2 regions of the Micromonospora sp. NPDC050187 genome follow, and region 2 is predicted to be linked to the other one. Evidence: riboswitches for the same ligand, from Rfam matches in the RefSeq annotation. Region 2 holds a riboswitch; the other holds the start of a gene.
What was found. Region 2 has a riboswitch for cyclic di-AMP ahead of ACIBJE_RS11575 (coiled-coil domain-containing protein). Riboswitches for the same ligand answer to the same signal wherever they lie in the genome.

Region 1 (6,921 bases), on a different contig from region 2:
CACCCTCGCCGAGCTGGGGGACGTGCCGGCGGCGGCGCTGGTCGGCGACCGGGACCGGCTCACCCCGCCACCGTGCGCGGAGTCGATCGCGCAGGTGCTGCCGGCCACCGAGCTGACCGTCTGCCCCGGTGGCGGCCACATGCTGATGATGGAGCGCCCGGACGAGGTCAACGCGGCGGTCGTGGCCGTGCTCCGGCAGGCGCTGGCCACTCCCGGCACCACTTCCTCCATCAGGTTATAACGGGACTGGTCGCGTCCGGATCGGGATGGCCCGACCGCCGGTCGAGCCGCTGCCCGTACCCTCGGCCGGGTCAGGTTGGCGCGGGTCCGCGCCGTCCGCCACCGCCAGCACAGGAGCCCGTGCGTGACCGACCAGAGCACCCTCGAGCAGGAGATGGCCGCCGAGCAGCGGCATCTCGACCGGGTGTACGCCCGGCTGGCCGAGCTGCGGCGGTCGGCCGCCCAGGCCGAACGCGAGGGCTACCGGCTGGCCAAGGTGGGCAACTTCGGGGCGCTGGTCGAGCGGGACGCGATGGTCTTCCACGCCGCCCAGCGCCGGCACCTGCTCGACGCCGAACACGAGGGGCTGGTCTTCGGCCGGCTCGACCTGCGGGACCGGTCGGTGCTGCACGTGGGTCGGCTCGGCGTACGCGGCGAGGACGCCGAGACCCTGGTGGTGGACTGGCGGGCCCCGGCCGCGGCGGCGTTCTACCAGGCCACCCCGGCTCAGCCGCTGGGCGTGGTGCGGCGGCGCACCATCGGGTCCTCCGCCGAGCGGGTCACCCGCATCGAAGACGACCTGCTCGACCCGGCCTCGGCCCCGCCGGAGATGCCGGTGGTCGGCGACGGCGCGCTGCTGGCCACCCTCTCCCGGGCCACCGGGCGGGGCATGCGGGACATCGTCGCCACCATCCAGCGGGAGCAGGACGAGGCGATCCGCTCCCCCGGCTCGGGCGTGACGATCGTCTCCGGCGGACCGGGCACCGGCAAGACGGCGGTGGCCCTGCACCGCGCGGCGTACCTGCTGTACTCCGACCGCAGCCGGTACGCCGGCGGCGGCATCCTGGTGGTCGGCCCGTCGACGGTCTTCGTCGAGTACATCGCCTCGGTGCTGCCGTCCCTCGGCGAGGAGACGGCCACCCTGCACTCCCTCGGCTCCCTCTTTCCCGGCATGTCCGCCACCCGCACCGACCCGCCGGAGGTGGCGGCGGTCAAGGGCTCGCTGCGGATGCGCCGGGTGCTGGAACGCGCGACCCGGGACGCCGTCCCGGACGGCCCGGACGAACTGCGCCTGCTCTACCGGGGGCAGTTGCTCCGGCTGGCCCGTCCCGAGCTGGACGCGATCCGCACCCGGGCACTGCCCCGGGGTGCCCGCCGCAACGAGGTGCGCCGGGCCGGCTTCGACGGGATCTTCGCCGCGCTCTGGGCACAGGCCCGCCGGATCGGCGTCTCCGGCCTACCCCAGCAGCGGGTCTTCGAGGACGAACTGGCCGACCGGACGGAGTTCCGCGAGTTCCTCAAGGCCTGGTGGCCGCGTCTGCACCCGCGTCACGTGCTCGGTTGGCTGGCCCGGCCGGAGCGGCTGCGCGCGTACGCCGGGGGGATCCTCTCCGGCGCGGAGATCCGCACGCTGACGGCGGCCTGGCGGACGCTGGACCGCGACGGGCTGACCATCGCCGACATCGCGCTCCTGGACGAGCTGGACACGCTGCTCGGCCAGCCCATGAAGCCCGCCCGTCGTCGGCGCGACCCGTTCCAGCTCGCCGGCGGCGTCCGGGAGCTCAGCACCTTCGCCGACCGGCAGCGCGCCCAGCGGGCGGCGGCCCGGGAGCGTCCGGCCGACTACCGCGACTACGCGCACGTGGTGGTGGACGAGGCACAGGACGTGTCGCCGATGCAGTGGCGGATGCTCGGCCGGCGGGGTCGGCTCGCGTCCTGGACGGTGGTCGGCGACCCGGCGCAGACCGCCTGGACCGGCGACCCGGCGGAGCTGGGCCGGGCCCGCGACCAGGCGCTCGGCCGGCGCAAGCGACACGAGTTCACCCTGACCACGAACTACCGCAACTCGGCCGAGATCTTCGCGGTGGCGGCGGCGGAGATCCGCACCGTCCACCCGGACCTGCCGCTGCCGACGGCGGTCCGCTCCACCGGCGTGCACCCGGTGGCGCTGACCGTGCCGGCGGCGCAGCTGGCGACGCGGACGGCCGAGGCGGTCGGCGCGCTACTGGCGGAGGTGGCCGGGACGGTGGGCGTGATCACGCCGGTGCCCCGCCGGGACGAGGTGGCCGGCTGGCTGGCCCACCTGGACTCGCCGCGCCTCCAGGTGGTGACCAGCCTCCAGGCCAAGGGCATGGAGTACGACGGCGTGGCACTGGTCGCCCCGGGCGAGATCCGCGCCGAGCCGGGTTCGGGCGTGCGGACCCTCTACGTGGCCCTCTCCCGGGCCACCCAGCGGCTCACCACCATCGACCCGGTCACCTGACCCGTCCCACTCCCACCTCCTACCTTGCACCCCCGCCTCGGCCGCCTGCCTGCCGAGGCGGGGGTGCGCTGGTAGCAGGGGTCCCTTGTTACCTACCCGTGCTACCTCCGCGGCTTTCGCTCCGGCCAATGACCGACACTTACTTGCATACATAGCGATGTGAACATACATTGGGTCCGGACCGAACGGGGAACGGAGGGTGGGGGCGTGGGCGCAGGTCATGACCACCACGGCGGGATCGCGCACGCCGCGCAGCGGCACACCGGCCGACTCTGGGCCGCGTTCGGCCTGCTCGCCACCCTGATGGTGGTCGAGGCGGTGACCGCGCTCGGCACCGGGTCGCTGGCCCTGCTCTCCGACGCCGGCCACATGTTCACCGACGTGCTCGGCATCGGCATGGCGCTGGCCGCGATCACCGCCGCCCGACGGGCCGGCCGGGATCCGCAGCGCACGTTCGGCCTCTACCGGCTGGAGGTGCTCGCCGCCCTGGCCAATGCCGTCCTGCTCTCCGGGGTCGCGGTCTACGTGCTCGTCGAGGCGGTCCGCCGGTTCGGCGACCCGCCGGAGGTGACCATCGGCCCGATGCTGGTGGTGGCGGTGCTCGGCCTGCTGGCGAACCTGGTTGCCTTCGCGCTGCTGCGCGAGGGCGCGAAGGAGAGCATCAACCTGCGCGGGGCGTACCTGGAGGTGCTGGCGGACCTGCTCGGCTCCGTCGGCGTGATCGCCGCCGCGGTGGTCATCGCGCTCACCGACTGGTGGTGGGCCGACCCGCTGGTCGCGGTGGCGATCGGCGTCTTTATCCTGCCGCGCACCTGGCGGCTGGGCCGGGCGGCGCTGCGCATCCTGGTCCAGGCCGCGCCGGAGCACCTCCAGGTCAGCGCGGTACACGACCGGCTGAGCGCCGTACCGGGCGTGGTCGAGGTGCACGACCTGCACCTCTGGACGCTGACCTCGGGGATGGAGGTCGCCTCGGCCCACCTGACCACGGACCCGGCGGCCGAGGTCGGCAGCGTGCTGGCCGCCGCGCGGACCGCGCTGCACGAGGATTTCCACATCGACCACGCCACCCTCCAGGTCGAACCCGGCGAGTCACCGGGCATCTGCGGCCGGGTCGAGTGGTAATTAGGACAGACTTAAATCTCGGAGTGTATTGTCCCGCTATGTCAGTTATGCCGGTGTCATCTCGCGGGAGTGGTGTGGCCAACGCTGCCCGTGGGAGACCGGCTTCGGTAGTCTCGGACCCGGCCACCGCCAGGCGGCGCCCTCCGGCGCCTGCGGTGACCGCCGCCTAATCGCCGGTGACGGCGAGCCGGGGAACCACGTTCTTGGGGTGCATCCGCGTGAGCGGTAGGGATCTTCCGTCCCGAACCCGTCAGCTAACCCGGTCGGCGGCTGACGGAAGGACATGTGCATGCCAGTAGTGGCACCCGTACGACGTACCGCCGCCCGGATGGCGGCACTGATCGCCGCGACACTCGCCCTGGGCGTCGCGGCCACGCCGGCCGTCGTGGCCCCTGTCGCGGCGGCGCCTCCGCTGGCGGCCAGGGCCCCCGGCGACGATCCCGAGGGAGGCACCCCGGCACTGCGCGCCCAACTCGAGGCGGCCAGCAAGGGGTGGCTCGACGCGAAGGACGCGCTCGCGAAGTCGGTCACTCGCCAGCAGAAGATCAACGAACAGCTCGTCACCATCGAGAAGGACCTGGCGATCCGCGACGAGAAGGTCGGCGTGATCGCCGGGCTGGCGTACCGGACCGGCCGACTCGGGCCGGCCTCGGCGTTGCTGACCAGCGACTCGCCGGACAGCTTCATGGACCGGGTCGCCGCGCTCGACGCGGTCGCCGCCAACGAGGACCGCGAGCTGCGGGGCCTGCTCAGCACCCGGGAGCAGGCCAACCGGGCCAAGTCGGCACTGAACCGGGAGATCACCGAGCAGCGCAAGCAGGTCGCGGTGATGGAGAAGCGCAAGCAGCAGGCCGAGCAGGCACTGGTGGTCGCCAACCGGAAAGCGGCGGCCACCACCCCCAGCGGGGGCAGCAAGTCGACCCGGTCCGCCACGGCGAAGCCGGCGCCGCGCAACGCCGACGGCTCCTGGCCGTCCGAGTCGTGCAGCGTCAACGACCCGACACCCGCCGACGGCTGCATCACCCCGCGTACGCTGCACGCGCTCAACCAGGCCAAGGCCGCGGGCTTCACCCGGTACGTCTCCTGCTACCGCCCCGGCGGTTCCGGGGAGCACCCCAAGGGCCGGGCCTGCGACTTCGCCGCGCAGAAGAACGGCTTCGGTGGCGACGCCACCGGCGGCGACAAGACGTACGGCGACAACCTGGCGGCGTACTTCAAGAACAACGCCAGCCGGCTCGGCGTGCTCTACGTCATCTGGTACCGGCAGATCTGGTTGCCCAGCAGCGGGTGGAAGTCGTACAGCGGCGCCAACGGCGACCCGTCCAGCGACCACACCAACCACGTCCACCTGTCGGTGTACTGAGCCACCCGGCGCGGCCCGTCACCCCGACCGGGGTGGCGGGCCGCACGGCTGTCGGCCCCCCGGCCGGCGAACCCGGACACCTCCCGCCACAACCCCCGAAAGGGGTCGCATGAGCGCCCCCGGGAGGGGAAACCGGGCCGCGCGAGCGGACGAGAGGCGGCACCCATGGACGGCCCCGACGGGTACGTGATGGTCTTCGCGCCGGCACCCGTGCTGACGGTCACCATCGACCAGCCGAGCGACGAGACCGAACTGCACCTGCATCCGGGCGGGCAGGGGGTCTGGCAGGCTCGGATGATCATGTCGCTCGGGGTGCCCGTGGTGCTCTGCGCCAGCCTCGGCGGCGAGATCGGTCAGGTGCTCGAACCCCTGCTGGTCACCGAGGGGGTGCGGCTGAAGCGGGTGCTGCGGGACACCGCCAGCGGCGGGTACGTGCACGACCGCCGGGACGGGGCCCGGCGGGAGGTAGCCGACGTCCCCGGTCACCCGTTGACCCGCCACGAGCTGGACGAGTTGTACAACCTGGCGCTCGGCGAGGGACTGCGCGCACCGGTCAGTGTGCTCAGCGGCCCCGGCGCGCCGTCCCTCGTTCCGCCCGACCTCTACCGACGGTTCGCCGCCGACCTCGGCGCGAACGGCGGCCGGGTGGTCGCCGACCTCTCCGGTGAGCACCTCGACGCGGTGCTCGCCAGCGGCCTGTTCTTCCTCAAGGTCAGCCACGAGGAGTTGCTCCGCGACGGGCGGGCCCGCTCGGCGGACGAGGACGAGCTGACCCGCGTCATGTACGACCTGCACGCCGCCGGGGCGGAGACGGTGGTGGTCAGCCGGGCGGAGCAGCCGGCGTTCGCCCTGGTCGACGGGGAGGTCCTCGAGGTCGTCATGCCCCGGCTGGAAGCGGCCGATCCCCGGGGCGCGGGCGACTCGATGACCGCCGGAGTGGCTGCCGTCATCGCCTGCGGCGGCGACATCCGCACCGCGATCCGCACCGGCGCGGCGGCCGGCGCCCTGAACGTCACCCGGCACGGTCTGGGCACCGGACGTCTCGACTCGATCGCCGGGCTGGTGGACCGGGTACGGCTGGCCCCGGCGGGCAACCGCCCCCAGGAGCGAACCACCCCGGAGGAGCTGGCCGACCGGGCGGCCGGACGATGAGCCTGCGGGTGCTGGTCACCAACGACGACGGCGTCGCCGCGCCGGGGCTGGCCCGGCTCGCCCAGGCGGCGGTCGCGCACGGGCTGGACGTGGTGGTCGCGGCCCCGTTGGAGGAGGCGAGCGGCACCAGCGCCTCGATGACCGCGCTGGAACGCGAGGGACACGTGGTGGTCCGGGAGCACCCGCTGCCCGAGCTGCCGGACGTGCCGGTGTACGGGGTCGGCGGCTCCCCCGGTTTCATCGTCCTGATCGCCGTGCACGGCGCGTTCGGTCCGCCGCCGTCGGTGGTCCTCTCCGGGATCAACCGGGGGGCGAACGCCGGCCGGGCGGTACTGCACTCGGGCACGGTCGGCGCGGCGTTCACCGCCGCCGCCAACGGGTGCCGGGCGATGGCGGTCTCGCTGGACGTGCTCTCGACCGCCGACGTCACCGCCGGCAGCGGCGGCGCGGCGGTGCACCCCGCCGCGCGGGTACGTGACACCGAACGGCACTGGTCCACGGCCGCCCGGGTGGCCCTGGACCTGCTGCCCCGACTGACCGCCGGGCCGGTGGAGAGCGTGCTCAACGTCAATGCCCCCGACCTGCCGTTCGAGCGGATCCGGGGGGTGCGCCGGGCGTCCCTGGCCAGCTTCGGCCAGGTGCAGATGACGGTCGCCGAGGCCGGCCACGGGTTCATCCGCACCTCGCTGGAGGAGCCGGGACAGGCGGTGCAGCCGGGCACCGACCTGTTCTGGCTCGCGGAGGGGTACGCCTGCGCGACCGCGATCCGGGCGGTCACCGAGGTGACCGACGTGGACCTGTC
Region 2 (6,921 bases):
CCTCGTCGACCGCCGCGCGGACCGTCTCGGTCTCCAGCGGGGCGTCGCTGGTGACGGTGACCTGACCCGACGCCAGGTCGACCTGGACGTCGGTGACACCGGCGACCGACCCGAGTTCGCTGCTGACGGCGCTGACGCAGTGTCCGCAGGTCATGCCCTGGACCTGGTACGTCTTGGTGGCCATCGAAACTCCTCTCGACGATGGATACCCACCTGGGGTATCCCCTCGACTGCACCGTAGCATACCCCCCAGGGGTAAGCTATCCTCGGTGTCATGAGCACACCCACACCGATCCGGGGATACACGGCCACCAAGGACCAGTTGCTCGCGCGGCTCCGCCGGGTCGAGGGGCAGGTCCGGGGCATCGAGAAGATGGTCGACGAGGACCGGTACTGCATCGACGTGCTCACCCAGATCTCCGCCATCCAGGCCGCCCTGGACAAGGTCGCCCTCGGCCTGCTCGACGGCCACGCCCGGCACTGCATGCACGAGGGTGCCGCCGAGGGCCGCGCCGACGAGATGGCGACCGAGATGATGGCGGCGGTCGGCCGCCTGATGAAACGCGGCTGACCACCGGAGGCCTTCACGGCCGCGAACAGGCATGATCGACTCCGTTTTGACGAAACGGCGCCGCCCCGGCTCCCTGGACACCCCGTCTCGACCATGCAGCGGACCTGCTCCGCGCGGCGACCCCGGCACGGCGACCGTCGCAGTCAGCACGGTACGGACACGAGGACGCGATATCGGAATATGGCGCTCGCCTGTCGGTGAAAAGGTGGCGATCCAGCCTCGCTCCGAAAGGCGAGCCGAACCGGCCATGCGCTCGGCTGGTGTTGTTCGCGCAGTCCGCCGGATAGAGGGCCACGCTCTCCGGGAGATGCGGCGGATCTCGGAGACCCTGCACCTCACGTGAGGCACGCTGCCGGCCCGGCGGCAGGGTGACCGACTCGGAGTGACATCGAGCCAGAGCGGCCGACACCCAACTCAAGAGCCAAATCTTGGACAGTTACCGTTCAAATAAGACGGTAACTGTCCAAGATTCGAAGCGCCTCTTCGAGATCGTCAGGAGTCAGACACCGAAAGGGCGTCCGCCCCATCCCAGGGTCGAACGCCCGATCCGTTGCAAGTGTTGTTATCGCTGACAACCGACCTCGGCGACGAACGCGCGCCAGGACTCGGGGGTGAAGGCGAGCGTGCCGCCCGACCGGTCCTTCGTGTCCCGCACGAGAACCACCCCCGCCAGATTGTCCGCCACCTCGACGCAGGCACCACCGTTCTGGCCGCTGCGCGTGCTCTTGCGCCAGACAGCGCCGCTCAGTTCCATTTTTCAGCCACCCTCTCGATCAACTCGACCGATTACCTGTGAGGCAACGCCTCGCCCCGGACGGACTCCCACGCCTGCTGCACCCAGATCAGGCTGGACGGCTCGTCGACCACCCGCCCCTGAAGCTGACTGTCCAGATAGGCGTATTCGTCCCCTCCTTCGAGGGAGGCCAACACGAACGGGCCGCCCATACCAGCGTACGCCCCGGTAGATGACGGCACGACGTGGATTCGTACGTGCGGAAGCTGGGTGGACACCTCCAGCATCCGACACAACTGCCCATGCATGATCGCGGCATCACCCACCTCTCGTTGCAGCATGTTCTCATCGATAACGGCCACAAACTGCGGTGGCGACTCGCTCGTGAGAACCTCCTGCCGCATGATGCGGGCCGCCGTCCGACGCTCGACCTCATCAGAACTCAGGAGGCCACCGCATGCGAACAGCGCACGGGCGTACGCCTCCGTCTGAAGCAGTCCCGGCACGGTAGTCATCTCGTACCACCGTAGGGACAGTGCCTGGCGTTCGATCTCGATCCAGTTGCGGAACCACACCGGAGCGCTCGCGTCACGCACCAGGTCTTCCCAGAGGCTGAGCAGGATCCCGCCGGTTTCCAGGGCTTCGTCCACGGCCTTGAGGTACTCCGGCTTGGGCGGCTTGACGCCGGTCTCGATCGCGCTGACGTGCGTGTTCGAGTAGTGCACCCGCTCACCCAACGCGTCCTGGGTCAGTCCGGCGGCCACCCGCCGCCGACGCAGCTCGCGCAACAGGAACTCGGACGGCGAGATTCCCACACGTTCCCCCACTCTCCTCGGTCCACGTCGCAGTACCCCACCCAGCCCGAGACGGTCACCCACGGTCGTCATGACGAAGCGGAGTGTTCGGAATCCTAGGGCGAGGCGGGCAGGCTGTACACCCACGGTCACCACGACATCGCCGAAATGCCGAAAGAGGGAGGTCCCGTGCCCCGACACCATTCCGTCCCGCTCGCTCCGCGTCACCGCCGCGACTGGCGTACGGCCTGGCGGCGCTGTAGCTGCGGCTGCGCCTGGCCCTGCCCGGACCGGTACCTGTCGGTGCCGGTCGAGCCGGCCGTCGCGCCGGTGCCGCCCGCGTACCCGCAGGTCAGAAACGTGCCGGCGGCCAGTGCCGCCTGGGCGGTGTCCGGGGTCGCCGACGAGTTGCGGGAGGCGTACGTCGCGGTCGGCGCGGCCGTCGTCCTGCTGGAACGGGTGCGGGTCGGCGCCGCAAATCCCGCTCTGCGCGCGGCGCAGCGGGGCGCCGATCACGCGCTGGACCTGGCTGACGAGGCGGAGCGGCTGCTCGGCCTGGGCGTCGCGCGCCTGCGAACGGCTTGCGGACGAGGCGCACCCGGCCTCGACGTGGCCGCCACGGTGGAGGCGGTCGTCGTCCGGCTCCGCGCGGCGGCGGACCGGATCGACCGGTTCCCGCACCGGATCAGGGTGGCCGGGGAACAGCTCCGGGCCGCCGGGGAGGACGGCCCGACCGTCGAGGCGGCGACCGGGGAATGGGCACGGGCCGCCGGGCAGCTCGAACTGACCGCCGCCGCCCTGCGGGAGACCGTCGCCGCGCTCGCGGCGCAGTTTCCCGCGAACGCGGCGGACCCGGCAGGGAGAGGTCGACGGCCGTGATCTACCTGACCGGCAAGCGGCTCGGGCCGCACCAGATCCGGAGCGCGGAATTCGACCGGTGCTGGCGCGGACTCGCACCGGATCAGGTCCGCTCCCATCTCGACCGGGTCGCCGGGGAGGTGGAGCGGCTGCACCGGCACATCCGGGTCGTGGAGGCCGACGGCGACCGGATTCGTCAGGCGCTGCGCTGCTGGCAGTCCGAGTACGCCCAGCGCCGGCCGGCGGACTCCGGCCCTCGGCACGGGCGGTGGTGACGTTGAGCCGTTGGGTCCTGCACCTGCCGCTGACGCTGCCCGACCGGGGGTACGCCGTCGCCCTCGTGGTGGCGCTGCGCGACTCCCTCGGGCACGTGCCGGAACTGGACTTCGGGGAGGCCACGCTCAGCGCTGAGGACGACCAGTCGCGGCGTACCCGGATCTGGTGTGACGCGCGGCTGGGCGACGGACGGCGGTGTGTGCTGCCGATCGGGCACGACGGGAGGTGCCGGTGACCGGTGGGCGCATGGACGGGGCAGCTCCACAGCGTGCCGACGAACTCCCTACCGAGCCGCGCGGAACCGGGCCGGACCGCCGAACAGGCTGCGAGCTGCGACTTCGGAGCCGGCAGAATGGTCCGGCCAGGGCACCCGCCACGCCAGGACCGTTGGGAGAAGCATGGGCCACGACCACAGCCGCCCCATTGCCGCTGCGCCGCCGCGGGTACGGCGTGTCCTGATCGCGACCGTGGTCCCGCTCTTCCTGGTGACCCTGGTCGCGGCGCTGGTGCTCTGGCCCCGCGACGCCCCGTCGGTGGGCGGCGGCGAGGACGCGGCCCGCTACCACGGCACGGTGACGCGGGTGGTCACCGAGCCCTGCCCACCCACGCCGGAGGCCCCGGAGGGCACGGTGGAGGGGCCGTGCGGCACCGCCACGGTGAGCGTCGACACCGGGCCGGACGCCGGACAGCAGGTCGAGACGGCGCTGCCCGCCGGGCCGGGCTCACCCTCGGTGGAGGTCGGCGACGAGATCGTCCTGGTGGTGCTGACCGACCCGGCCGATCCGACGGTCAGCAGCTACAGCATCGCCGCCCACCAGCGGGGGAAGCCGTTGATCTGGCTGGCCCTGGCGTTCGCCGCCGCCATCGTCGCGTTCGGCCGGTGGCGCGGCCTGGCCGCGCTCGGCGGGCTGGCGGCCAGCTTCGCCATCCTGCTCGTTTTCGTGCTGCCCGGCATCAGCGCCGGGCAGGCTCCGCTGCCGGTGGCGGTCACCGGCGCCGCGCTCATCATGTTCGTGGTGTTGTATCTCACCCACGGGGTCACCGCGCAGACCTCCGTCGCGGTCCTCGGCACCCTGGCCAGCCTGGTGCTCACCGGCCTGCTCGGCAGCCTGGCGACCGCGTTCACCCACCTGACCGGGTACGGCTCCGAGGACGCCACCACGCTGTCGATGTTCCAGGCCGACGTCGACCTGCACGGGTTGCTCCTGGCCGGCATCATCATCGGCTCCCTGGGCGTCCTGGACGACGTCACGGTCACCCAGGCCGCCACGGTCACCGAGCTGGCCCACGCCAATCCCGACCTCACCCGGCTCCAGCTCTACCGGGCGGCCACCCGGGTCGGCCGGGCGCACATCGCCTCGACGGTCAACACGATCGTGCTGGCGTACGCGGGGGCGTCGCTGCCCCTGCTGCTGTTGCTGACCGCCGACACGCGCGGGATCAGCGAGATCGTGAGCAGCGAGTTCCTCGCCCAGGAGATCGTCCGCAGCATCGTCGCCACGCTCGGGCTGATCGCCGCCGTACCGATCACCACCGGCCTGGCCGCCCTGGTGACCACCGCCGGACGGGGTGGCACGCCGAGCCGCCGCCTGCCCCGGCCCGCCGGGGAGCGGGACGAGGCCCTGGCCGCCCTCAGCGGTCCCCGTGCCGCCACCGGGGTCACCGATTCCGGCCACGGACCGGGCCGCCCGGGGAACACGGATCCGCCCTGGTGACACTGCGCAGCGTGACCACCAGCTGCTACGATCTTGACAAATGTGACAGGAGTGACCGAAAGCAATAGGGAAATAACGCTTTTGGTCGGGATCCGGGCGTAGAACCCCACGCCCACTGTCAGGTAACCTCGCTGCCGGTTACCGCCGAAGGCGCGCACCGGCGCCAGCGGGGCCACCGCCTAATCGCCCACCGGCGAATCGGGGAACCAGGTTCATGGGGTGCATCCGCGTCAGCGGTAGGGGCCACTTCCGCCCCGAACCCGTCAGCTAACCCGGTCGGCGGTCGACGGAAGGGAAGACTGTGACGGCACCCCTACGCCGCTGGCTGAAGCCTGTCGTGGCCGTGCTCGCCGCCTTCGCCGTGGCCGCCGGGCCCGCGCCGGCGCTGGCGGAGCCGTCGAGCCCGTCTGGGCACGACGGAGAGCAGCCGAAGCTCCTCAACGAGGTGATCGAGGAGGCGAACCGGAGCTACACCCAGGCCCAGGCGAAACTCAACGCCTCGCAGAAGCGTCAGCTCACCCTCGCCCTGGAGGTCCGGCGGGCCCAGAACGAGCTGAAGGCGCTCACGCCGCAGGTGGCCACGATCGCCGTGCGGTCCTACATGACCGGCCGGGTCGGCCCCGCCTCCATGTTGCTGGAGAGCAACACACCCGACTCGTTCGTCAAGCGGGCCAGCGCGCTGGACGAGATGAACATGGTCAACAGCAAGAAGGTCGCCGCGGTGGCCGCCGCCAAGGACCAGGCGGAACGAGCCAAGAAGGCGCTCGACGCCGAGGTGCTGGAGCAGCAGAAGCAGGCCGACATCCTGAAGAAGCGCAAACGCGAGGCGGAGAAGTCGCTCGCCCTGGTCGGCGGCGTCGGGTTGACCGGTGGCCTGGTGGACGCCACCTCCCCGGTCGCCCGGATCGGCCCCGGGCGGGACAGCAACGGCAACTGGCGTCCGCTGGGCTGCACCGAGGACGACCCGACCACCGGCGGCTGCATCACCCCGCGCACCCTGCACATGTACAAGGAGGTCAAGCGGGCCGGCTTCGACATGTTCGTCGGGTGCTACCGACCGGGTGGGCCGTACGAGCACCCCAAGGGGCGGGCCTGCGACTGGTCGCTCCAGAAGTCGGGGTTCAGCCGGTGGGACACCAACAAGGAGCGGATGTACGGGAACAACCTCACCGCGTTCCTGGTCCGTAACGCCGACCGGCTGGGCATTTACTACGTGATCTGGAACAAGCAGATCTGGTTCCCGGCGACCGGCTGGAGTTCGTACAGCGGGCCCTCCGACCACACGGACCACGTCCACGTGTCCATGCTCTGACCCCGCGCACGAAGACCCGGGCCCCGCATCCGTTCGACCGGAGGCGGGGCCCGTTCGCGCGGCCGGCCGGAGCCGACCGGGTCAGTGGCGGGCCGAGGGGACCGGCCGGGTCAGTGGCGGGCCGAGGGGGCGACCGGGCCGGCGGCGAGGGCGACGTCCTCGGTGGCGGACGCCGAGCGGACCACCCGCACCTCACCGGCGGCCAGCCGGTACGACATGCCGACCACCGCGCACCGCCCCTCCCGCACCGCCCGGTTGAGCGTCACCGAATGCTCCAGCAACATCTCGACGGTGTGGTCGATGTGGATGTCGACGATCCCGTCGATGTCGTCGATGCCCTGCCGGGCGGCCTGGCGGAGGCTCGGCACCACCGCTCCCACGACCGCACCCAGGTAGCCGGGGGGCGTCGTCCCGGCGCCGTCGGCCTCCCGGGCTGCCTGCACCGCCCCGCAGGAGTCGTGGCCGAGCACGACCACCAGCGGGGTCTCCAGGACGCTCACCGCGTACTCGACGCTGCCGAGCACCTCGGTGCCGACGATGTGCCCGGCGGTCCGGACCACGAAGAGGTCACCGAGGCCCCGGTCGAAGATGATCTCGGCGGCCAGCCGGGAGTCGGAGCAGCCGAGCACGACCGCGAAGGGGTGCTGCCCGTCGGCCACCGC

Region 1: another riboswitch for cyclic di-AMP. It lies ahead of ACIBJE_RS06710 (coiled-coil domain-containing protein); the one in region 2 lies ahead of ACIBJE_RS11575 (coiled-coil domain-containing protein).

The regions. Positions count from the first base shown of each region.
Region 1 is NZ_JBITJH010000003.1:199,072-205,992, reverse strand. Features, by position in the region: gene ACIBJE_RS06725 (alpha/beta fold hydrolase) at 1-241, shown strand, start outside; gene ACIBJE_RS06720 (HelD family protein) at 365-2,482, shown strand; gene ACIBJE_RS06715 (cation diffusion facilitator family transporter) at 2,690-3,604, shown strand; cyclic di-AMP (ydaO/yuaA leader) riboswitch at 3,758-3,889, shown strand; gene ACIBJE_RS06710 (coiled-coil domain-containing protein) at 3,903-4,967, shown strand; gene ACIBJE_RS06705 (PfkB family carbohydrate kinase) at 5,133-6,119, shown strand; gene surE (5'/3'-nucleotidase SurE) at 6,116-6,921, shown strand, end outside.
Region 2 is NZ_JBITJH010000005.1:392,186-399,106, reverse strand. Features, by position in the region: gene ACIBJE_RS11615 (heavy-metal-associated domain-containing protein) at 1-184, opposite strand, end outside; gene ACIBJE_RS11610 (metal-sensitive transcriptional regulator) at 275-571, shown strand; gene ACIBJE_RS11605 (DUF397 domain-containing protein) at 1,134-1,325, opposite strand; gene ACIBJE_RS11600 (helix-turn-helix transcriptional regulator) at 1,358-2,119, opposite strand; gene ACIBJE_RS11595 (hypothetical protein) at 2,288-2,977, shown strand; gene ACIBJE_RS11590 (DivIVA domain-containing protein) at 2,974-3,231, shown strand; gene ACIBJE_RS11585 (hypothetical protein) at 3,228-3,467, shown strand; gene ACIBJE_RS11580 (YibE/F family protein) at 3,631-4,947, shown strand; cyclic di-AMP (ydaO/yuaA leader) riboswitch at 5,114-5,245, shown strand; gene ACIBJE_RS11575 (coiled-coil domain-containing protein) at 5,249-6,259, shown strand; gene ACIBJE_RS11570 (carbonic anhydrase) at 6,370-6,921, opposite strand, start outside.